DNA from 4 places in the Pararhizobium sp. LjRoot238 genome. Region 1 is predicted to be linked to each of the others. Evidence: predicted binding sites of a transcription regulator. Region 1 holds the regulator's gene; each other region holds the start of a gene.
What was found. The regulator LexA, encoded in region 1, represses DNA repair genes until DNA is damaged. The targets are predictions, from matches to a motif close to TGTTCNNNNTGTGTTCNG.

Region 1 (5,844 bases):
CATTGAAAATATGTAACGAAAAAGGGCTGCACCATCAAGTGCAGCCCTTTGAAACTGGCTCCCCGGGCCGGATTCGAACCGGCGACCTGTCGATTAACAGTCGAATGCTCTACCGCTGAGCTACCAGGGATCATCTGCGCGCTGCAGAAGTGAGGCTGCTAATACAAATGCTTTTCCGATTTGCCAAGCGGTTTTTCAAAAAAAGTGCACAATCTTGTCTGACTGTGGAGAACTCCCCATCTGGAGAGAGCGTGCCCGCGCGAAGCGGGAGCAATTGAAATCCCTCTCCGATGGACTGCATCGAGAGTTCGACAGGTGAGTTTATGGCAGAACCGCAGAAAACGAAAAAATTCGGTATCGATGCGAGCACGCATGAACTCATTCTCGGGTCGTGGCGCCTGCGCCTGCCTCAATCGCGGGCCTTGCGCATTGCCCTTGGCGCCGTGCTGCTCTTTGGCGGCATCCTGGGTTTTCTGCCGGTTTTGGGATTCTGGATGGTGCCCCTGGGCCTGATCGTGCTGTCGCATGACCTCGCCTTCGTCCGGCGCCAGCGCCGCAGACTTTCCGTCTGGTGGGCGCGCAAGCGGCAGACGTCGTAAATCCGGTGCCAATCTGCAAAGGCGCGCCGGGGCCGGAAGGCCTTCAACCATGACGTGGCAGGATGGCTTTCCTAGCCGCCGGAACCGGTTTGCGGGGTCGGATCCTTGTCGGTCGGGGCTGGTTGCATCTGTTTGCCTGTCGCCGGCGTATTGTTGACGGTACCCTGATCGGCCGGGGCCGCATCCTTGGCCGCAGGCGTCGTTTCCTGAACCTGCGTTGCGGCATCATTGCCGGTGCTTTCGCCGAACATCTCGGCGCCCGCCAAGGCAATGAGGGCAAGCACGAGGCTGCCGATCAGAACCATTAATACCGGGCGGCCCAGCAACCCCTGCCACGCCTCGACCGCGCTGACCTTCACGGTCCGGTTCGTGTCTTCGGTCGAAACCTTGTTGCCGCGTTCATCGGCATGGCCTGCCATTTCAGCCTCCTCGCAACGGCGCCAGACCGTGCCGCTCCAATGGGTTCAACATGGGCGGAAAACGGACGGACGGTTGCAAATGTTCCTTGGCGGCGTGCTGAATGCCGGTTTTCGGCGCGGCATGCCAAAAAATTCGCGCTTTGAAAAAGTTCAACGAATTTTAGGGGCTTGCGGAACACATATGGAACATATAGTGTTCGTTCTTGATTTGTTTCTCGATTCCGGAGTGATCTTTCATGCTGACCCGCAAGCAACAGGAACTGCTTCTGTTCATTCACGAAAGAATGAAGGAATCGGGCGTGCCGCCGTCCTTCGACGAGATGAAGGATGCGCTGGACCTCGCTTCCAAGTCCGGCATTCATCGGCTGATCATGGCGCTCGAGGAGCGCGGCTTCATCCGGCGTCTGCCCAACCGGGCTCGCGCGCTTGAAGTTATCAAGCTGCCGGAGGCCTATTCCATGAGCCTCCAGCCCAAGCGCGGCTTTTCGCCGAGCGTCATCCAGGGCAGCCGCGGCGCTCCGCCGGCGCCGACCGCTGCCAAACCCGCAGCGGCCAACAATGAGAACAGTTCTGTCTCCATCCCCGTCATGGGGCGAATCGCGGCCGGTGTGCCGATCTCGGCGATCCAGAACAATACGCACGATATTTCCGTGCCGCACGAGATGGTCGGGGCCGGCGAACATTATGCGCTGGAAGTGCGCGGCGACTCGATGATCGAGGCCGGCATTCTCGATGGCGACACCGTCATCATCCGCAATACCAACAGCGCCAACCCCGGAGAGATTGTCGTCGCCCTTGTGGACGATGAGGAGGCGACTCTGAAGCGGTTTCGCCGCAAGGGCGCATCGATCGCGCTCGAGGCTGCCAACCCTGCCTATGAGACCCGGATTTTCGGCCCCGACCGGGTGAAGATTCAAGGCAAACTGGTGGGTCTGATCCGACGTTACCATTAAGCGGCAGGCCGAATACGAACGCCAGCGGATGCAGACGGCTGATTTTCTTTGGAAATTGACGGTAGCGGCGGCGTGACAATGAGCGCTGGCGGACTGGCGCATCCAGCAATGCGCGGCATTTCCTGACGAAGCGAAGCGGCAACGGATGGGAGACTGGTTTCGCCCATGAGAAAAAACTGGAATTCGGTCAAGGCGTCTTGCACTGGATCGGAAATCGGTCTAAACGCCCGTCACGATTAAGTGATGATCGTTACGAGGCCTCGTGGCGGAGTGGTGACGCAGAGGACTGCAAATCCTTGTACCCCGGTTCAATTCCGGGCGAGGCCTCCAAAATTTTCCACAATATTCGCAATTGGATAGGGTCGCCGCTTCAACTATGTTGGCAGCCTTGTTGCATCACGCCGCCATGAACGGATATTGGCGTGATGTTCTCGCCGGCCAGCGGCCGACGACGCGCCTCTCGCCGCGTTGAACGAACAATTCCGACGTTTCGCGAAAACCGGCAAAGGTGCGTTCCATATGCGCCACGGGGCGACGCGGCCGCCGGAGACGATGCAATCCTGTGGAGATAAGCCACGCCGTTCGCAAAACCGAATCAATGGCGACGAAGCGAGGGAGAGCCTCGCTGCGGAATGCGGCCGGTCGTCAATGATAGTAGAAGCATTCGCAATCGGCCTTGCTGTCGTCCGGCGCATTCCAGACGCGGACTGCCAATTTCTTGGCCGCACCGGTCTCATCCAGCCTCAGGCCCAACAGTGACACGGCCGCGAGTTTTGCATTGACCGCATCGATCTCGATCGTCGAGCCGACTTGATGAACGCCCTGTTTTGGCGTCCAGGTGAAAAACTGCACGCTGTAATGCATGGCGTTCTCCTTCACCGCGGATGGGTCAAATCCCAGTCCAAAGACTGCACTGGCGATCCGATAGGCAAACAGAGCCGGGTCGCAACAACCGGTGTGGTCTGCCTCCATGCGGAACCTAGCACAATTTGGCGATCGAGTGAATCGTTATCGCGTGATTCCCGTCAGAAAGTGCCGCTCCGGCTTTCAAAATTCGCGCTGGCCCGACCACCAGCGCGCGGGGTTGGTTCCCGCGGTGACAGCGCCCTATTGTTCAATCTGAAATGCTGTGTTCACTGAACGTCGTCTTCTAAAATTGAACGCCCGGTGCGATATTGTCTTCAGAAAATCTGGATTTGAGATGACTGTGATGAAAAAGAGAGAACCACTGTTTCGTATCGGGGATTTCGCCATTTGGTCGGCCATTTTGGCGAGCGTGGTGGGATACCAGCTTTGGGCGCAGACCAATACACCGGCCCTGACGACGGTCATCGCAATCACCGATAAAGTCACCGGCTGAGCGCTCCTAGTAAGCCGCGGCAATCTAGACTTCCACGTAATGCCTCCCAAGGCTCAACTACTTGGAAAACGCATTCATCCAAACGCCAATACCTGTCACGACGATTGTAATGCCAACAGCTTCTGACAATTCCATACAATTCCCTCCTTGCGCGCCGGCGGATTTAGGCACGAGTAGGCTAGCGCGGTAATGCTAATTGCGATCAAAGACGCCAAACGGAACCCCAATGCAAAAATGCTCGAGGAGGCAAGCCGGAATCGCCAGTAATGATTTGATTTATTTGACTTTTTTGGTGAGCGCGCAGGGATTAGAACCCTGGACATACTGATTAAAAGTTTGTTTCTTCCGTCAATCATGAAGGTGAACAAATTCTGCAGCCGTCCGTGTTACCAGGCCGCCCGCAAAGACCAGCGTCACCTCCGGCAATGCGAATGCTGCGGGTCGTCGTTCGTTACGAAGGTGTCAACTTCGAGATACGGCAGCAAGGCGTGTATCTCGAAGATGCACTACTACTGCAAGAAGGCAGCCGTCATCCTGACGTTCCCCACGCTCTCGCCGGCGGTGTTTGATCAGGAGTTCGCGATCGCGGCGTGAACCGGAATGTCCACATCAATAGTTATCTGCATTTTGAATGAACAACTCGATTTCTTCGAGAGTCATGGCTTCATCTGCATCGGCTGCGGAGCTCACCACGATTTTAGACACGTCCAATGCAGCAATCAGGTCTTTGCTTGCGATCCAACTGTTTTCCCAGAGTTTCGCTGACTTTCCGTTCACGATCTCGCATATTGGTTCGGAGCTTACGAATTCAATGCCAACAGACTTTGGTTTTGTCACCCGCTGCAGCCATATCTCGAGATATCCATTGTGAGGCACTCTCGCCATCTTTCTGTGCACGCCTGCCCAGAGTATCTCTTTTTCAGCTTTTGGAGCTAGTGATATCAGGTTGCTGAGAATGCCGGCGATCGCAGGAAAGGTGGATGGAGACACCATCGCAATATCTGTTGCAATTGCCACCTGCACGTCGAGATCGCCGGGATTTAGTTTCTGGCCCGCAACTTTTTTATGAAGACCTCCGACAAGCTTGCGAAGAGCGCCGCTATTTGGAAAACGGCGCCCAAACGCATGGAGCCTTAAAAGTTGTTTTTGGATTGTGGCGGCATTAGCAGTGCCCAAATCTTGCAACTCGATACCAGCCAATTTGTCTTCTTTGACTGAGCCGGCAACGACGTTTGTATTCGAGACTGTTTTCCCGACGTTCAGCTTCATACCAACTGACCGCAGCTTGTCGCTTACTACCTTGAGTATTTGCTCGCATTTTTCATCACTATTCGCGAAAATCCGGAAATCATCTCGATATCTCAAAATTTTAAAGTCGGCCGACTTAGTCAAGACAAGTGAAATTTGTTGGTCTACATAGCCTAAGACAAGCTCGGCAAGAAAGTCCATAAGACTAGAGCCTTGTGGAATGCCATTTGTCTGGCCATACCGGCCCGCCTGAACATGATTGTCGATTTTATTGCCAAGAACCGTTCCTTTGCCTTTCTCTTTTTTTGCGATTTCAAGTCCATGCAAAGCCCAACAGATACTGTGTGTGTAGAGCGATCCATAACAATCGGCGACATCCGTATGCATGATATGACTAAATTCAAGAGAATGGACGATAGATCGTTGTTCAACGCGTTGCCACCAGCTGGATATTTGAGTGGCGTTGTCAGATTGTTCGTCAACCGACAGGACTGGAGCGCTGCAACACTCGACAACGCCTTGCTCAAATTCCTTAAACTTAGAGACAATATGCTGCCAATTGCCTGGCTCGCAAATCAGATTGACCAATGACACATATATAGCCGGATGAATCAGTTCGAGCGGGCGCCAAGCGAATCTGCCGTCCTTATTTGAGATCAAGCTGTAGTTTACGTCTGGAAGATTCGCGGGGTTCTCGCTTTTGAATGCGGAAAAGTTGCCGCCTTTTAAAACCGCTTCAACGCCGTTTAGGATCGGTTCGAAATTCAGGTAGTCGGGGAAGTCTCCGCTGAAGTAGCTGCTACCTTTGAGAAGATGTTTTCTCGCTTCATCCGGTGTTAGGACGCTCCGAACAATAACTGAATCGTCATTTGTCGAGGGTGCGTCTGATTGACTCATGTGCGGGGGATTCCCGGCCGGATCAGATAGACGTATGTCGATGGCATGATCGACGAGGATGGCATCAGATACCGCTGGGAGACAGTGGGGCGCAAGCTCGATGAACGCGGGCGTCGGATGTTCGCGGCGGCCGAGGCGAGCACGGCGGGATGGGGCGGGCTTGCGGCAGTCTCGCGGATCACCGGGTTGGCGCGGTCGACGATCAATCGCGGACAGGACGACCTGGATGCCATGCCTCTGGGGCTGGGTCAGGTTCGGCGTGCTGGCGGCGGGCGCAAGGCGGTGAGCGCGCTTGATCCTGGGCTTGTTGCGCAGTTGAAGCGACTGGTGGAGCCGGCCACGCTGGGCGATCCCGAGCGGCCCTTGCT
Region 2 (5,844 bases), 3.2 Mb from region 1:
CGGCCCATACGACCGCCTTTACCGTGACCGTCGATTTCAAGCACGGCACGACCACCGGCATCTCTGCCGACGACCGGACGCTGACGGTGCGCAACCTCGCCAATCCGAATGTCGGCCCGTCCGATTTCGTCCGCCCCGGCCATATCTTCCCGCTGGTCGCCCGCGAAGGCGGCGTCCTGATGCGTTCGGGCCATACCGAAGCCGCCGTTGATCTCTGCAAGCTCGCCAGCCTGCCGCCGATCGGTGTCATCTGCGAACTCGTCAACGACGACGGCACCGTTATGCGCGGCCCCCAGGTCGCCACGTTCGCCGAGACGCATGGGCTGAAGGAGGTTTCGGTCGCCGACCTCATCGCCTACCGCCAGCGCAAGGAAACGCTGATCGAACTGGAGGCGACGTTCGACGTCGATACGCCCTATGGCAAGGCCAAGGCCCATGCCTATTCCCTGCCCTGGGACCCGATGCAGCACCTCGCCATCATCTTCGGCGACATCCGCGACGGCGTCGATATTCCGGTGCGGCTACATCTGGAAAACGTGGCGGCCGATGTGTTCGGCAAGGATTGCGCGCTCGATGCCATCATGAAACGCATGTCGGAACAAGGCTGCGGCGTCATCGTCTACCTGCGCGAAGGGTCTGTCGGCGTCGGGGCCTCGCAGACCGCCCGCAAGGGCAAACATGACCGCGAAGGCCATGATGAGGCGCAGGCACGCGAAAGCGAATGGTTGGAAATCGGCCTCGGCGCGCAGATCCTGAAAGATCTCGGCATCACCTCGATCAAGCTGATCTCGTCCCGCGAACGCCACTATGTCGGCCTCGAGGGCTTTGGAATCCAGATCGCGGCGACGGAGATCCTCTAAGCGCGCGGCAAAAAGGGCACCGGTTGTGCGTGCCGGTGTCTTTTTACCGTGACGGCGCGCTTCTGTGCGGCCCTTAGCGAGAGGCGTCGGAGCTCGCACTTCGACCAATCCCGGTCAGGCGCGAACTCACCTGCACCGCTTGCTCCATCGGCCAGCGGAAAGTATCTATCTGAATCTGGTATTTTCCAGAATGGCCAAAACCGGCCTGCAATAATTGACCGCCTCCTGCGAGATCGGCTTGCCGAGCAACCAAACTCATGATTCGACGAGGATCACGATGGACTCCGGCACCACGCCATCATAAGTCATCGCTTCAGCAGCTGCCGTGCTCTCCAGGGCTTTCTTGAGGACGTCCATGTCCGGAACGTCCATAAGAACGGCAACCCGTGTCGGGTCCTGCGCGTCAACGAATGTTCGAATGTTGGTCACGCCAAGTGGACCAAATAACTCTTTGCGCTTTGGCGATTTGAGCCAATGTTCGGCGCCCTTTGTGATGTTGTGGTAGGCAACAATTGTCGGCATTGTATCCTCCCTCTTGCGACGTGAACGTCCGACATCCGCCAGGAGTGCCAAAATCCGTCCACGTCGATTCACGGAACGCCCTATAACTTGGACTGTCAAGCAGCGTCAGGGGCGCAACGGTTTAGAAACAACGATGGCCAGGACGGGGCGCTTCCCTTGAAGTACAGCCGCGTCCGGCGGCCGTTTGGCGCGAGCGAACAACTGGCCAACGACTGCGCCCCTACCGTCCATCCGTGAACTGCACGAGATCCCATAAATTTCCGTAGAGGTCTTCAAACACGGCGACAATGCCGTACGGAGCATGCTTCGGCTCGCGCGTAAACCGGATGCCGGCTTCGAGCATGGCCGAGTAGTCCCTGCTGAAATCGTCGGTCCGCAGGAATAAGAAAACTCGACCACCAGCCTGGTTGCCTATGAACGTTTCCTGATGAGTCGAGGACGCGCGTGCGAGAAGCAATGAGGTGCTGCCCTCGCCCGCGGGCCTGACGACAATCCAGCGCTTGTCCTGCTCCGGCTGGTAGGTGTCCTCAACCAGAGTGAACCCCAATTTGTTGACGTAAAAGTCGATTGCTTCGTCGTAGTCGCGAACGACAATCGCGATAAGTGCAATAGCTTGGTTCATGGCGCCTCTGCTGGTCCGACAATAGTATCTATGGTTGCAGAATTCGGGAGCGAATACGAGTCCGCTTCGGGTCAAAGCGGGCATTCACAGTTATGCGTGACTTCCTATACCCGATCCGCGCTCAGCGGACCTCGCGCTCCCAGCCATCCAGGAACACCACCTTCTCGACGCCCGCGAACTTCGCCACCCGTGCCAGTTCGGCCTCCAGCCGCTCCATCCGGCCCGACGACGTCCGCACGCCCTTTTCCCACCAGAGCCGCTTGACGTCGAGGGTTCCGGCCTTGCGGTCCGCCTTCATGTCGATGCGGCCGACGAGGCGGTCGCCTTCAAGCAGCGGGAAGACGTAGTAGCCGTATTCGCGCTTCGGCTCGGGCACGAAGACTTCGATGCGGTAATAGAAGCCGAACAGACGTTCGGTTCGGTTGCGGTCGCGGATCAGCGGATCGAAGGGGCTGAGCACCCGCAGGCGCGCGGGCGGATCAGTGAGATCGCGCAGTGCCTCGATCCCGTCGGCAAAGGCGAAGGAGCCGCGCGGCTTGCCGTCGACCGTTTCGATCGCAACGTCCTCCAACTCTTCACGATGGCTTTCCACCCATTGCTTGGCTTCCTGCGGCGTCACCAGATCGAAAAAGGCGGCGATCTCGCCGGACGTGGCAAAGCCGAGCCGCTTCAGCGCCTCGCGGCAGGCCCAGTCGACGAAGGTGTCGTGATCGACTTCGGCCTCGTAATGCTCCTTCGGGATCACCCGCTCGGTCAGGTCATAGATCTTCTGGAAATTGTCGCGCGCTGCAATCGAGAGTTTGCCGGTATGCCAGAGGAATTCGAGCGCCGTCTTCGACGGATGCCAGTTCCACCAGCCGCCCGACTTGTGATCCTCGGCTTTCACGTCCCGCGCCATGATCGGACCGTTCGCCCGAATCCGCTCATAGGTTTCCTCGAAGGCCTGATCAAAACCCTCTCCCTGCCACTTGCGCCAGTTCTCGCGGATCTTGGCCTCGCGCCGCACGAAGCGATGCTTCCAATAGGGGAAAAAAGCCGAAGGAATGATCGAGGCATCATGCGTCCAGTGCTCGAACAGCGCCCGGTCCTTCTCGATCAATGCCGCCAAGTGTTGCGGCCGGTAGGTCTGGTTGCGCGAGAAGAGGATCTGGTGATGGGCGCGCTCGACCGTCGAGATGCTGTCCACCTGGACGAAGCCGATATCGTGGATGAGATCGAGCAGACCGTCCTTGCCGAGTGCCCGGTGCGGCGCTGCCGCCAGGCCCTGCTTGTTCAGGAAAATGCGCCGCGCATCGCGGTTTGAAACGAGAATCGCCATGGAGACAATCTAGGCGAATGTTCACACTTTGTTCAAGCCCCCAACCGAACGCCTCTTTTCAACGGACAAGAATTCGTCCTATAGAGCCTGCCTATCGACAAGCGGGGGACGCGGATTGGACATACGCTTTTCCGGCGCATCCGTCAGCTTTGGCGAGCGCACGGTTCTCCAGCCTCTGACCCTGACGCTCACCGAGCGGCGCATCGGCATCATCGGCCTCAACGGATCCGGCAAGACCACCTTCGCACGCCTGATCAACGGCCTCGTCAAGCCGACGACCGGCACCGTCTCCGTCAATGGGCTCGATACGGTGCGCGATGACGGCGCGGTCCTCGCAGCCGCCGGCTTCATCTTCCAGAATCCGCAGCACCAGATCATCATGCCGATCGTGCACGAGGACATCGCCTTCGGCCTGAAGAATCGCGGCTTGAAGAGCGACGAGATCGAGCGCAAGACAGCCGCCGTGCTCGCCCGGTTCGGCATTACACATCTGGCCAAGCGGCGGGTCCACGAACTCTCGGGCGGCGAGACCCAACTCGTCGCCATCTCCAGCGTCGTCGTGACCGGCCCCGGCATCCTCATCCTCGACGAACCGACCAACCAATTGGATCTCAAGAATCGCCGGCTTGTCGAAAACACCATTGCCGGTCTCGACGAGCACACCATCGTCATCAGCCATGACCTGCCGTTGATCGAGCATTTCGACCGTGTGCTTTTGTTCCATGATGGCAAGCTTGTTGCCGATGGCCCGGCGCAGGAGACCATCCGCGCCTATCGCGAGGCGGCGGAATGCTGAACGGGCTGAATGTCGAGGGCAGCACGCCTCTGCACAGGATGCCGGTGCGCATGAAGCTCGCCATCCTGCTCGTTCTCGGCCTCGCGTTCTATTTCGTTTCGTCCTTTTTCGTGCTTGTCCCGGCTTTTGTGCTCGCCGCCGGCATCTATTTCACCACTGGCCTCACCGTCCGCGATGGCTTCACCCGCCTGAAACCCATCCTTTTCACCATCCTGATCCTGCTCATCGCGACGGCTTACCTCACCTCGATCCGCGAAGCGGCTGAGGCTTTTTTCCGGCTGACGGCGATCGTGCTGTTTGCGGGCGCCGTGACGGCGACGACGGCGACCGGCGACTTCATCGACGAGATAACCCGGCTGCTGCAGCCGCTCGAGCGGCTTGGCCTGCTGCGCGCTGCGGATGTCGGCCTCGCCTTCGGCCTCGTGCTGCGCTTCGTTCCCGATATCTTCAACCACTACCAGTCGATCCGCGAGGCGCATCGGGCGCGCGGCCTGAAGGTCCGGCCGTTGACGATCCTTGCGCCGCTGATCATCCTGACGCTCAAGGATGCCGATACGATCGCCATGGCGATCGACGCGCGCGGCTTTCGCCGGCCCCTGGCCGGCCGGAACAGATGATGTGCGCAGCTTTTGTTGCGCTGCCGGCTTCCCTTGGACGAGAAGCCGCTTTAGATCCAAGGTTCTAATGGACAAAGGACCCGTCATGAAAACCAGAGACCTTGTGCTTGTTGCCCTCTTCACCGCGATCATCGTGGTTCTCGGCATCATCCCGCCCATCACGCTCGGCTTCATTCCCGTGCCGATCACGGCTCAGTCGATGGGCGTGATGCTGGCCGGCTGCATCATCGGCGCCAAGCGCGGCGCGCTCGCCTATCTCCTGTTCGTGCTGCTCGTGGCAGCCGGCTTGCCCGTCCTATCCGGCGGCAGGGGTGGCCTTGCCATTATCCAGGGTCCGACCGGCGGCTTCATCCTTGGCTGGATCGTCGCCACCTTCGTCACCGGCCTGATCGCCGAGCGGCTGGTGAAGGACGGCCAGAGCGAGATCAGGCAGTTCGCGGCCTTCTTCATCGCCTCCGTCGTCGGCGGCATCGTGGTGCTCTATGCCATCGGCATGCCGTGGGTGAGCATGACGACCGGCACGCCGCTTGCCGACGTTGCAACAGGCTCGCTCGCCTTCATCCCCGGCGACCTCCTGAAGGCCGGCATCGCGACGCTTGCCGCCCGGGCTGTCCTCATCGGCTACCCGCTGCTGCCGCACCGCGCCTGAAATCCGGGCGCCGCCGGGCCTCCGTTTTTCAAGGATCCGGCGGCACTGTTGAAAACGCTGCAAATGCCCTACCTATGCCATGGACCTCGCACGCCCAAAACCATAGGTTCCTGCCATGACCACGATCCTGTTCGAAAACCCGATCTTTCTGGAACACAAGGTTCCCGAAGGTCACCCGGAACGGCCTGACCGGCTGAAGGCGCTCAATCTGGCGCTGGAGCACGAGCGTTTTTCCTCGCTCTCGCGGCTTGAGGCGCCGCAGGGCAATGAGGATCTGGTGCTGCTTGCCCATCCGGAAGAACATCTGCGCATGGTCATGTCGGTCATCCCGGAGGAAGGCATCAACTCGTTCGAGGCCGACACGCATGCGAGCCCCGCAAGCCTTCAGGCCGCATTGACCGCGATCGGCGGCGCCGTTGCAGCCGTCGACGCCGTGTTTTCCGGCAAGGCCGACAATGCC
Region 3 (5,844 bases), 2.1 Mb from region 1:
AATTTTCTCGCGAAAGCGTTTTTTCAGGCGCTCAAGGCAGTCTTCCAGCTTTTTCTGCGCACCGGCATCACCGAGCAAAACGGGATTGGCAACAAGGGCGAGCATCATCTCGTCTCCCCATTCGACAAGGTCCGCTTCCTTCAGGATGCACGACCCTTTTTGGGTTCTGAGGTTTCCGGCGCTCAGCAGGCGGCAGAGATGGGCCCAGCCCTTTCTGCTTTTCGGGAAGGCGAGGATATCCGGCGTGCCATCGGAAAAGACCAGCCTTGCGCCCGGTTGAAAGGGAACCGGCTTCAAAGGTTCCTTTTCCGCTTCTCCCTTTTCGCGACGCTCCTGGTTATCTGCGACGGTCTTTTCATAGTCTTCCTCCAGCGCCCTGATCCGCGCATGGGCCCTGACAACGCCGGCGACCGAATTCCGGTCGGCGATCCCGAGACCGGCGAGCTTCAGAACCGCTGCCTGCGTCACCATTTCCTCCGGCTTGGACGCGCCTTCGAGGAAGGAGAAATTCGTCCGGGCGCCGATCTCGAAAAAATGAGGTGCGGTGCTCATGCGAAAACCCCATGCATGAACCAGCGCGGCGGCGGTATCTGGCCGTAGAGACCCTCGCGGAAGATCCAGAACCGGTGGCCGGTGTCGTCTTCGACGCGAAAATAATCCCGTGCCCGGGCGTCAGCGCCATCGATCCACCATTCCATGGCGAGGCGCTCCGGCCCCTCACTGCGGGAGATGCGATGCAGCATGCGCCGCCAGCGGAAGCTTTCGGGCGGCCCCTCGGGCACTTCGGCCAAGGAGACCTCCACCGATTCCGGCCTCAAGAAAAGCCTGAGCGGCCGTTCGCTGCGAGACCAGGAGAAACCGCTTGCCTCCGGCCTCTTGCCGGATGACAGCGTGCGGATGGCGGGAGCAGCCGTCACCGCCCGTTCCGGCACGTGGCTTTCGCGCAGGTGAAAACTCTGCAGACAATCGGCGCCGAGACGGGCCGAAACGCGATCGACGAAGCTTGCAAGGGAAACATCCTTTTGCCGGTCGCCATCAAAATCCTCCTGCGCGGCATCGAAGGCTTCATGCCGCATGACGTTCAGCCGCAGGATTTCAAAGCCATAGCCGGCATCGAGGTCGTCATGAACGGCCTGGAGACGCTCGGAAAAGAGCGCGGCGATCCGCTTGGGATCCCGCAACGGCTGCGAAGCGCCGGCCGCGATGCGAAAGACCCGGCCATCGACCCGGAAAAGCACGAGCTCGAAAGCGCGTCCTCCCGCGCCCCGCTCTTCCAGGCTGGTTTTCAGCGACAGGGCGATCTGCCCGGTGAGATACAGGATGTCTTCTTCCGCCTGAATGGGGTCAGTGAGGCGGCGCTCGGCGGAAAGGCCGGCGACGGCCCGCCGCGGTGAAACGGGCTCTTCGTCACGGCCAAGCGCCTGATCAAGCCGCAAGAGCAGGTGCGCTCCGAAACGGCGGGCCAGAGGCGCCCGTGGCGCAAGGAGGAGATCGCCGACCTGTTTCAATCCAAGCTTCTGCAGCGCGGCGACGGTCTCCTCCTGTAGCCGCAACGAGACGACCGGCAGGGGCGAAAGCACATGCTCCATCTCCTCGTCCGCGATGACGCCGCCGCTGCCGAAGCGGGAGATCGCCCAGGAGAGGCCCGGCGCCGACGAGATGGCGCCACGCGCATCGATCCCCATCTGGAAAAGGCGCGACAGGATATCCTTGAGCAGCGCCTTTTCGCCGCCGAAAAGATGGGCGCAGCCGGTGATATCGAGAAACAGGCCGTCCCGGCCGTCGAGCGCCACCAGGGGCGTATAGCGGTCGCACCAGTCGGCGATGCCATCAAGCAGGCGGCGATCGGCGCCCAAGTCTTCCTCGACGACATCGAGAGCCGGACAGATCGCCCGCGCTTCCGCAACACCCTGATTTTTCTTAAGGCCGATCGCTTCCGCGGCCTCGTCAAGCGCCGTCAGCCGCATGGCATTGTTGAGCCGCCCGGAGCAGACGAGGGGCTGGGCCTCAGGACGCCTGATCGAACGCCAGGACAGGCCCCATTTCTGCCGAGCGATCCGGTCGGTTGGCAGATGCGGGAAGGCGAGGGCCAGAATGCGCTGCGCGCTTGAGCGGAGGCCGAGCATGTTCTGGCTCGCGGGCAGGGGAAAACTGACGGTCATGGGGGTTCCACTCCAGAATGAGGGAGAGGGGGGCCGGATTTCGGCTCTTCTCCAGGGTGAGACGGAAAACCGGATTGCCGATGCTGCCGCCAAGCATCGACCGGTCCGGCAAAAGCCGGATTGCCGCGGGCGCGGGCTCCACCAGAAAACGAAGGGCAGCGCTGCTTGCCTCTTCTTCTCCCGATTGCCGCATCAGGAAAAGCGGCCGCCCCGCCGCCTTTGCCCTGAGGCCGAGCCGGCGGCTTTCGGTCAGGCCGAAATGGGCCGGATTGCCCTTGACCTCCAGCAGAGTGACGGCGAAGGCGCCGCTTTCCATCGCCGTTTCGGCAAGCCAGAGGGCTTCGTCCAGCTTGCGCGGTGCCGCATGGAGGAAGCGTTTCGGATCGAGGCCGAAATCCTTGAGCCCCAACGCATAAGGCACGCCTGCCTCCATCGACGTGACCCTATCGGTGATCCAGAGGATCGGAGCAAGATCATCCGCCGCCTGTTTTTGAATGAGGGCGGAAAGTGCCAGGGCAAAGCCGGCCGAGGCGGTCGCATCGCGCAGACATTGCGAGCGGATTTCCGACAGTCCATCAAGCGGCAAGCCGCCGTCCAGGGCCTCATCCAGCGCCGTCACGCCGAGCGGCAGACGATGCTTTTCCTTGCCCGCGCCGCCACGTTCAGCCAAAGCCTCCTGTCTGGCCGCTGCCATGGCAGGGACCGGTTTGCCTTCGAGCCTTGCTATCTCTTCACGGAGCGCAAAAAGCCGCTCACGCGCCATGGGCGCCTGCACCATGACGTCACTCCAATTCATAATGTTCCTGTTATGTTCCTATTGATTCCAGAGCTTCGAAGAAGAGTCAACGGTAATTTATGAGAATTTATTCCTTGACAGGGCACGTCCAAATTCAACCCTCGAAAAACGCTCATGAAATGGCTATATCAAGGGGCAGTAAGGAGTGCCCATGGCCCGCATAGACCAGACCGATGATTGGCGTGAACGCCATGCGCCGACAATCAGCACATTCGAATCCCTGGCACTGGAGGCTTACAGCCATCTGCCGGAGGAATTCCGGGCGCTTGCCACCAACCTCACCATCGAGATCGACGACTTTCCGAGCGAGGACGTTTTCGAGGACATGGCGCTGGAAACACCCTTTGACCTGCTCGGCCTGTTCGAAGGACGCGGCATCGGCGAGCGCTTCACCATGGAAACCGGCGAGATGCCGAACCGGATCATCCTCTACCGCCGGCCGATCCTCGATTACTGGGCGGAAAACGAGGAGACGCTGGGCGACATCGTCACCCATGTGCTGATCCACGAGATCGGCCATCATTTCGGCCTGTCCGACGACGACATGGAGCGGATCGAGGCGAGCGTCGAGCATGTGGGCGGCTGAGCCGTCCAAGAGCCATTAAAGGCTGAAAGCGCCGCGTATCAAACGATGCGCGGCGCTTTTCATTTCACTGTTCCGACAGCTTCATGTCGGGGTGATAGTCCTTGCCTTCGACGTCCTTGACGATCGCCTGCCCGGTCATGGGCTGGCCCGTCTGCGTGTTGAAGGACAGCGACGGCGAGCCGTGCAACGACCAGCCCTTGTTGAGGGCATCGGTGACGCGGTGGCAGAAAGCGGCATCGTCAGTGCCGGTCAGGAAACGGTAGAGTTTCATTCTTTAAGTCCTTTATGCTGAATGGCCTCTGCCTTGGCGGCGAGGCGCAGGGCCTGCTCGAGATGCAGGCGCTCGACCATCAGGCCATTGAGATTGATGACGCCCTTGTCGCGATTTTCGGGGAGCGCGAAGGCGTCGATGATGGACCTGGCTTCCGTGACGGCGGCTTCGTCGACACCGAAATGATCGTTTGCCGGGCCGATCTGGGCCGGGTGGATCAGCATCTTGCCGTCGAAACCCATGTCGCGGCCTTGCGCGCATTCCGCAGCGAAGCCGGCCGTATCGCTGATATCGTTGAAGACGGCATCGATGACATCGAGACCGCAATTGCGGCCGGCGAGCAGGATCTGCATCAGCCAGGGCACGAGATAGGTGCGGCCGGGCAAAGCGGGCACGCCGGTTTCCTTGCGCAGATCGTTCAGCCCGGGCACGAAACAATCGAGCCTGCCGCCGCGCGTGCGGCCGGTCTCGGCGATCGCCGCGGCATTGAGCACCCCATGCGGGGTCTCGATCATCGCCCAGAGCCGCAAGGCGTCCTGCGCGTCGTTTTCCGACAGTACGTCTGCGACCGCCTGGATATCCTGCGGACTTTCCACCTTGGGCAGCAGGATGGCATCGGGCGAAAGCGCAAGCACCGCTGCCAGATCCTTTTCGCCGAAGGGGGTTTTCAGGCCGTTGATGCGGACGATCACTTCGATATCGCTGCGCCGTTTGCGGGCGAGATGATCGGCAAGCGTCCGGCGGGCGACGGCCTTGTTGTCGACGGAAACGGCATCCTCGAGATCGTAGATCACCGCGTCGCAGGCAAGGGTGGCGACCTTGGCAAGCGCGCGGGCATTGTCGGCGGGCACGCAGAGCACCGAACGGCGCAGGCGGACGGGATGGCGATCGGCAACTGAATTCATGCGACTTTTGTGCCCGGCTTTCGCCTTTTTCGCAAGCCAGACCTGTCATCGCGCAGGGCAAGGTCTTGCACAGCGGAGCGGGCAGGCCCACATTTCACGTAACGAAAGGTACGATCATGCAAAGCATTCGCTCTCTCCTCTTCACGGCCGCCGGCATCGCGTTTACGCTGATGGCGCTGGTCTTCACGGCTTCGCTCGGCCTGGCGCTCGCCGGCATCGCGACCGTGCTCGTTATCGGCAGCGCCATTTCCGCCCGGCTTTCGCCGAAGCCGGTGCGCGCGGGCCGCACAGCGGGACGGCAGGAGCGTGAACCGCGCATCTGGAACGACGGACGCGGCACGATCATCGATCTCTAAGGGCGCAAAGCCGACTTTCCAGCCCTCTGCCATGAGATTCTCCTTCATTTCGGCGCAAAATTGCTCTAAACGCTGGGCGGAAATTTTTCCGTCCCGTTGAAATCGAAGGCCATTGCCATGGACAAGTTCGTCAAGCTCACCGGCGTTGCCGCGCCCCTTCCCGTCGTCAATATCGACACGGACATGATCATTCCGAAGGATTACCTGAAGACGATCAAGCGCACCGGCCTTGGCACGGGACTGTTTGCCGAAGCCCGCTACAACGAGGACGGCACGCCGAACGAGGATTTCGTCCTCAACAAGCCCGCCTACCAGAACGCCAAGATCCTGGTTGCCGGCGACAATTTCGGCTGCGGCTCCTCGCGCGAACATGCGCCCTGGGCACTGCTCGACTTCGGCATCCGCTGCGTCATCTCGACCTCTTTCGCCGACATCTTCTACAACAACTGTTTCAAGAACGGCATCCTGCCGGTCGTGGTCTCTCCGGAAGACCTGGAAAAGCTGATGGACGACGCCAGCCGCGGCTCCAACGCCATCCTCACGGTCGATCTGGAAGCCTGCGAAATCACCGGCCCGGACGGCGGCAAGATCACCTTCGAGCTCGATGAATTCAGGCGCCACTGCATGCTGAACGGCCTCGACGATATCGGCCTGACGCTGGAGAAGGCGACGGCTATCGACACGTTCGAGAAGGCTAACGCCGCTTCGCATCCCTGGGCCTAAGGCCCGATGCCAAGCCAGCGCAAACTGATCTCTTCCGGCTCGCCG
Region 4 (5,844 bases), 3.2 Mb from region 1:
GAGCACCGCCCGGCGCATGGCATCGAGGCTGGCCTTGCGGATATCCGTGCCGTCGATCCTGCCCGCGGCCGAGGAGGCGATCGAGACGATGGCCGAGGAAAGGATGATGTCGAACAGTTCCTCGCGCCGGGCGACCGAAAGCTGCTTGCTGTCGTTCAGCCCTTCCGGAATGTTCTCCGGATCGAGGATCACGGCAGCCGCAACCACGGGACCCGCGAGTGGTCCGCGTCCGGCTTCGTCGGTGCCGGCGACCGGCCAGAGACCATCGCGCCGCGCGCCGGCCTCAAAGCTGAAGTCGGGCCCCTCGATGGTTTCGAAGAGAAAGGGGGAATCGGGCGGTGTGCTTCGTGACATGCGGCGAAACTTGCACACAAGCCCGATTCCCTGCAAGTCCTCCGGCAATGAGGCGGCTGCCGGAGGATGGACCGATCGAGCCTCGGGGCAAGAAACAGGATCGGTATTCGATATCCGGGGAGAAGCCCGGACGAAAACGTCAAGACGCCACTAGAGCAGCGATAGTTGAACGCCGGTTCCAAGTGGCGGAACGAACAGGTCGCAGTTCAGCGGGCGCTTCGCCACGTTCAGTTCGAGCCGCTTGGCCGCCAGTTCGAAGCGCCGGCCGATCTGCCAGGCATAGGGACCGGCGCCCTTCATGCGCTTGCCGAACTCGGCATCATAATCCTTGCCGCCGCGCATCGAGCGTACCAGCGACATGACGTGGCGGTAGCGGTCCGGATAGTTGCGGAGCAGCCAGTCGCGAAACAATGGGCTCACCTCGAGCGGCAGGCGCAGGAGCACGTAGCTCGCATGGGTCGCGCCGGCTGTCTTGCCGGAATCCAGCACCCGCTCGATCTCGTGGTCGTTGAGGGCCGGGATGACCGGCGCCATCATCACCGTTGCCGGAATGCCGGCTTCCGACAGCGCCTTGATCGCTTCGAGGCGCTTCGATGGCGTCGAGGTGCGCGGTTCCATCAGTCGGGCGAGCTTGCGGTCGAGCGTTGTCACGGACAGGCCGACTTTCGCCAGCCCCTTCTCGGCCATCGGCGCGAGAAGATCGATGTCGCGCATGACCATCGCCGATTTGGTGACGATCATCACCGGATGGTCGCAGGCCTTCAGCACCTCGAGGACCTGGCGCATGATCCGCCATTCCTTCTCGATCGGCTGGTAGGGATCGGTATTGGTGCCGATCGCGATCGGGCGCACCTTGTAGCCGGGTTTGGCCAGTTCGCGTTCGAGGAGTTTTGCCGCATCCGGCTTGGCATAGAGTTTCGTTTCGAAATCAAGCCCCGGCGACAGGCCCATATAGGCGTGGGTCGGCCGGGCGAAGCAATAGATGCAGCCATGCTCGCAGCCCCGATAGGGATTGACCGAGCGATCAAAAGGGAGGTCGGGGGAATCGTTGCGGCTGATGATCGAGCGCGGCTTTTCGACCTGAACATCGGTCTTAAGCGCTGGAAGATCCTCCAGCGAGTCCCAGCCGTCATCTTCAAGCACCCGGGAGGCCGGTTCGAAACGTCCTGACGTATTGAGGGCGGCTCCCCGGCCACGCCTGCGGTCGATCTCGATTCGCAGACCGGAACCGGCGATCATCGCTTCGGCCATATCTGCTGTGTTGGCGGGCGCAAGGGCGCCCTGCCTGATCTGAGACAGCTCGTTCATGGGGTTCTCCGGGGACTGTCCTTGCGGACGATCCGTTGTCCTCTGATTATTTTCCTAGCCCAAAAAAGAGAACAAGACAAGAACAAAATGACGAAATGGTGTCGTCAGCGCGGGGTGAGGATGAGGCGGATGAGCAATTCAGCCTTCGTTTGCGCGCGGATTCATCATGAATGAAAAGTTAATTGCCCGGAAACGAAGGCTTTATGGAAATTGCCGGTGCGATGCGGTATGGACGGCGATGCTGACGATCATAATCGAAACCCGCAACAACGAAGCCGAACTGGCGCAGACGCTGTCGGCGCTGGTCTCAGGTGCCGTGGAAGGCCTGGTGAGCGACGTGATCATCCTCGATCACGGCTCGCGGGACGGTTCCAGCCGTGTCGCCGATGCCGCCGGCGCGCGTTTCTGCACGAACTGGGATATGAAGGACATCGTTCGCTCCGCCCGCGGCGACTGGCTGCTGCTGCTGGAGGCGGGTGCAAGACCGGCAGGCCGCTGGATCGATGACGTGGCGGAATATATGTCCCTTAGCAGGACACCGGCGCGTTTTTCGCCCTCGCGGCTGCATCGCCGGCCGTTCCTAAAGCGTGTCGTGACCCGCCTGGCGCCGCTTGAACTCGGTTTCCTCTTGTCGCGGCAACAGGCGACGGCGATCGCAAAATCCGGCATGCGGCTCAGCGATTTCGCGACCGGCAGGGCGGTGCGCCGCCTCGGCAGCGAACTCGTGCCGGCCTGGGTCGCGATCGGCAATCGCCCCGGCGCGGACGATCGGTAGGGGGCGCGCAGCGCCGCCGCCTTCACGACAGCAGGGCGTCGAGTTTGCCCAGGATGCCATTCCACCCCTTCTCATGATTGTCGCGGCTTTCCTCGGACATGAACTTCACGTGGGTCAGCACCACTTCGGTGCCGTCCGCGACGGGGTTCAGCACCAGTTCGACCTGCGTATCAGGGGCAGACCAGGGCGCCTCCCAGGTAAAGACGATCCGCGAGAACGGGGTAAGTTCCTTGTAGGTGCCTTCATGCGGATATTCCTTGTCGCCCACCATCAGCACGAAGAACCGCCCGCCTTCGCGTGCGTCCGAGCGGGCCTCGGCGACATGCATGTCCGGGCGCGGTGACATGAAACGGGTCATCATCGCCGGATCGAGCCAGGCGTTGTAGACCTGCTTTGGGCTGGCTTTGATGGTGCGGCGGCAGGTGAGGCTAAGGTCAGTCATTGTCCGGCTCCTTTGTCAGCAGTGTTCCAAGGGTTTCGAGGCGGAGGTCCCAGATCGACCGCAGACCCGAGAACCACTGGTCGATCTCGGCCAGCGGTGCCATCTGCACTTCGATCAGGTGTTCGCGCCACTGGGTGCGGCGGCTGACCAGCCCGGCTTTTTCCAGGACCATGATGTGCTTTGACACGGCGTTCAGACTCATGTCGAAGCGGGCCGCAATATCGGTCACACGCGCTGGGCCTTCTTGTGCGAGATGCGTCAGTATCGCACGGCGCGTGACGTCGCTTGCGGCTTTGAGGATCAGGGTCAGTTGGTCAGAGTCGGTTCGTTCAATCATATGGATGAATTATCATACGAGGCGTCCTCAGTCAACTATATGGATGAATGAATGCCGGCACCCATCGTCTTTTGGGTCCTGACCCTGGAAACAGCAAAAGAGCAGGCCCTTTCAGGCCTGCCCGGACTTGATGAAAATGAATGGCTGAAAAGGTCTTGCCGAGCGGCCGAAGCCGCGCCGTAGTATACTTCCCGCAGTATTCCGCTGCTAAAGCTTTGGCGCAGCGGGAGTGGATCGGTCGATGCGTCTCGGTGCTATGTGCGGCTTCCTCACCCCGTTTTGCCGATGAGGAGAGTTTTATACCGGCGCGCGCGCAGGCGCTGTTCCGGATGGAACAGGGAGAGCAGGAGCGGCAGGGAGAGGCGTTTTATCGCGGGCCTGGCGAAGTTTGAAATCAGGACCACCGGCGCTCATGAAGCCGGCGGCGCCGAAGGCCATGACGCCTAGAACAATGCCCGGCGCCGATGCGGCGGTTGCGAATAGTGAACGGCGCTGCGGATGGGAACGGTTCGCCACTTCACCATCCGCAAAAGGCGGGGTTCGATACAAAGCGGAAAAACCTCCAGCTACTCGCCGCCGCGTCGCTGGAGCTACTGCATAATTCCTTAAATCGGAATCGATTTAAGGATAAAATTATGCAGCATTCCAAAGTGTTACAGCGACCTTTGCGCGTCTGAAAAGACGCGCGGCGCTGTAGCATCGGACGCGAAGCTTCAACATGTCCATGAGCATGTTTTGTATTCTTGGCGGCAGTCTCTACCCCGGCTCGTCTTGCACGTGCTGTAAACTTGTATGCAATTTGAAAGGCAACTTGTCCGCTCGTCGGACTCGGCTAAACGAAGAGGATTTCCGTCATTGACGTTAATCTTGGAATTCACACTACATTGATATGAATAAGCCGCCAGGTCCCGGGGGATTTTGCCGCATTCTTCTGCAGCAATGGCCGGCAAATTTGCAAGGCCGAGTAAAACGAGGGAAGCCAAGCGAGTTCCAATCCGCAGATAACGCATGATCAGCTCCTTTAAGTTGATGAAAGAACGATGGTCTGTGAAGTAGCTAGAATTACTTTGTTGCGGCTTCGAAGATCAACGTCTTGTTGCCGTCGCGGCACGATCAATTATCCAGATGGCGATGCTTCTGTCTTGTGCTATGTTTTCTTCACACCGCTGCAAAAATTGCAGCGGTGACGCGGAGGTGGCCATGCGTTATCTGAACTCCGCTCACTACATCGATATGGTTTCGAAGACCGGTTCAATCCGTGCCGCTGCGGAATCGCTATCCATAACATCGACGGCGCTCAATCGCCGCATTCTGGCGATGGAGGCGGAACTCGGCGTTGCAATTTTCGAGCGGCTGCCGCATGGAGTGCGGCTGTCCACCGCGGGCGAGCTTCTTGTGCATCACATGCGCAACCAACTCTCCGACATGGAGCGGGTGAAGGCGCAGATTGCGGATCTCGCCGGCGCCCGGCGCGGCCATGTCGCGATTGCCTGCAGCCAGGCGCTATTGCCCTATTACCTGCCGACCCAGATCGCACTTTACCGGAAGTCACATCCGAACGTGACCTTCAGCGTGCACCTGCGCGACCGCGAGGAAGCGGAGCAAGCGCTGGTCGATCACACGGCCGATATCGCAATCGTATACGAGCCGGCGCGGCTTGGCGCTTTCATGACCCGTGTGCGGGTCCACCAGCCCATTCAGGCGGTCGTACGGCCGGATCATCCGCTAGCTGCCCACAAGACTGTGCGACTGCGCGCATGCCTTGACTATCCGATCGCGTTGCCCACGTCATCTTATGGCGTCCGCTATCTGCTCGATATTGCGGCGCAGTCGTCGTCGTTGCAGCTGGAGCCGGTGATTCAGTCCGACAGCTTCGAATTTCTGCGCAACCACGCGATCTCGGAAAATATCGTAACCTTCCATTTCCCGATCGGCCTTTCCGACCACACAATGACCGGCGACATGATCTCCTGCCCGCTCGACCCTCGCGATGTTCCCGCCGGCGTGCTGTATGTCGGCCAGCTCAAGGGGCGCACTCTGCCGACCGCCGCCGATCGCTTCGCCGACCAGCTTTCCGCTTCACTTGCGCAGCAATATGACGCGTTCTAATCGCGGTCGAGGCGACTGCAGCCGGTGTTGACCGAGATTGTCGTGTCAGCAGGCTACTGCATAATTCCTTAAATCGGAATCGATTTAAGGATAAAATTATGCAGCATTCCAAAGCGTTACAGCGACCTTTGCGCGTCTGAAAAGACGCGCGGCGCTGTATGTGCGGGCACGTGTTCATCTATTCTATAGTCTGCGTCAATGCCGATAGTGCCGTCCCGCATGAAAGTGAGCATCATCCACTGTCCCGCAGGAGACATTTCGCGAACTACGTTAGCCGCGCTTCAGGTGCTCGCCGAGCCTTGGCATGATCTCGATGAAGTTGCAGGGCATGTGCCGGTAGTCGAGTTGCTGTTTCAGGATGCCGTCCCAGGCGTCGCGGCAGGCGCCGGGCGATCCCGGCAGCACGAAGATGAAGGTGGCGTTGGCGACGCCGCCGGTTGCGCGAGACTGGATGGTGGAGGTACCGATCTTGTCGTAGGAGATGCGATGGAAGACCTCGGAAAAACCGTCCATGCGCTT

Region 2: ACSQ3F_RS01365 (energy-coupling factor ABC transporter ATP-binding protein) is a predicted target of LexA. The motif match lies at 3,341-3,358, and genes of this name have one in related genera.
Region 3: ACSQ3F_RS06735 (ImuA family protein) is a predicted target of LexA. The motif match lies at 2,961-2,978, and genes of this name have one in related genera.
Region 4: ACSQ3F_RS01715 (PA0069 family radical SAM protein) is a predicted target of LexA. The motif match lies at 1,730-1,747, and genes of this name have one in related genera.

The regions. Positions count from the first base shown of each region.
Region 1 is NZ_CAXUPP020000001.1:3,464,900-3,470,743, forward strand. It holds tRNA gene ACSQ3F_RS16850 (tRNA-Asn) at 56-130, opposite strand; gene ACSQ3F_RS16855 (hypothetical protein) at 324-599, shown strand; gene ACSQ3F_RS16860 (hypothetical protein) at 671-1,018, opposite strand; gene lexA (transcriptional repressor LexA) at 1,255-1,971, shown strand; tRNA gene ACSQ3F_RS16870 (tRNA-Cys) at 2,228-2,301, shown strand; gene ACSQ3F_RS16875 (hypothetical protein) at 2,617-2,835, opposite strand; gene ACSQ3F_RS16880 (hypothetical protein) at 3,173-3,331, shown strand; gene ACSQ3F_RS16885 (hypothetical protein) at 3,791-3,925, shown strand; gene ACSQ3F_RS16890 (RNA-directed DNA polymerase) at 3,941-5,476, opposite strand; gene ACSQ3F_RS16895 (ISAzo13 family transposase) at 5,522-5,844, shown strand, end outside.
Region 2 is NZ_CAXUPP020000001.1:246,791-252,634, forward strand. It holds gene ribB (3,4-dihydroxy-2-butanone-4-phosphate synthase) at 1-860, shown strand, start outside; gene ACSQ3F_RS01350 (hypothetical protein) at 1,116-1,382, opposite strand; gene ACSQ3F_RS01355 (VOC family protein) at 1,603-2,004, opposite strand; gene ACSQ3F_RS01360 (winged helix-turn-helix domain-containing protein) at 2,126-3,322, opposite strand; gene ACSQ3F_RS01365 (energy-coupling factor ABC transporter ATP-binding protein) at 3,438-4,118, shown strand; gene ACSQ3F_RS01370 (energy-coupling factor transporter transmembrane component T family protein) at 4,112-4,735, shown strand; gene ACSQ3F_RS01375 (biotin transporter BioY) at 4,821-5,384, shown strand; gene ACSQ3F_RS01380 (histone deacetylase family protein) at 5,500-5,844, shown strand, end outside.
Region 3 is NZ_CAXUPP020000001.1:1,351,241-1,357,084, reverse strand. It holds gene ACSQ3F_RS06745 (error-prone DNA polymerase) at 1-552, opposite strand, end outside; gene ACSQ3F_RS06740 (Y-family DNA polymerase) at 549-1,967, opposite strand; gene ACSQ3F_RS06735 (ImuA family protein) at 2,008-2,940, opposite strand; gene ACSQ3F_RS06730 (metallopeptidase family protein) at 3,110-3,544, shown strand; gene ACSQ3F_RS06725 (DUF1737 domain-containing protein) at 3,609-3,815, opposite strand; gene ACSQ3F_RS06720 (HpcH/HpaI aldolase/citrate lyase family protein) at 3,812-4,720, opposite strand; gene ACSQ3F_RS06715 (hypothetical protein) at 4,837-5,076, shown strand; gene leuD (3-isopropylmalate dehydratase small subunit) at 5,194-5,799, shown strand; gene ACSQ3F_RS06705 (RidA family protein) at 5,806-5,844, shown strand, end outside.
Region 4 is NZ_CAXUPP020000001.1:314,489-320,332, reverse strand. It holds gene ACSQ3F_RS01720 (ribonuclease HII) at 1-354, opposite strand, end outside; gene ACSQ3F_RS01715 (PA0069 family radical SAM protein) at 505-1,662, opposite strand; gene ACSQ3F_RS01710 (glycosyl transferase) at 1,901-2,437, shown strand; gene ACSQ3F_RS01705 (SRPBCC family protein) at 2,460-2,879, opposite strand; gene ACSQ3F_RS01700 (ArsR/SmtB family transcription factor) at 2,872-3,216, opposite strand; gene ACSQ3F_RS01695 (hypothetical protein) at 3,268-3,399, shown strand; gene ACSQ3F_RS01690 (LysR family transcriptional regulator) at 4,417-5,325, shown strand; gene moaB (molybdenum cofactor biosynthesis protein B) at 5,596-5,844, opposite strand, start outside.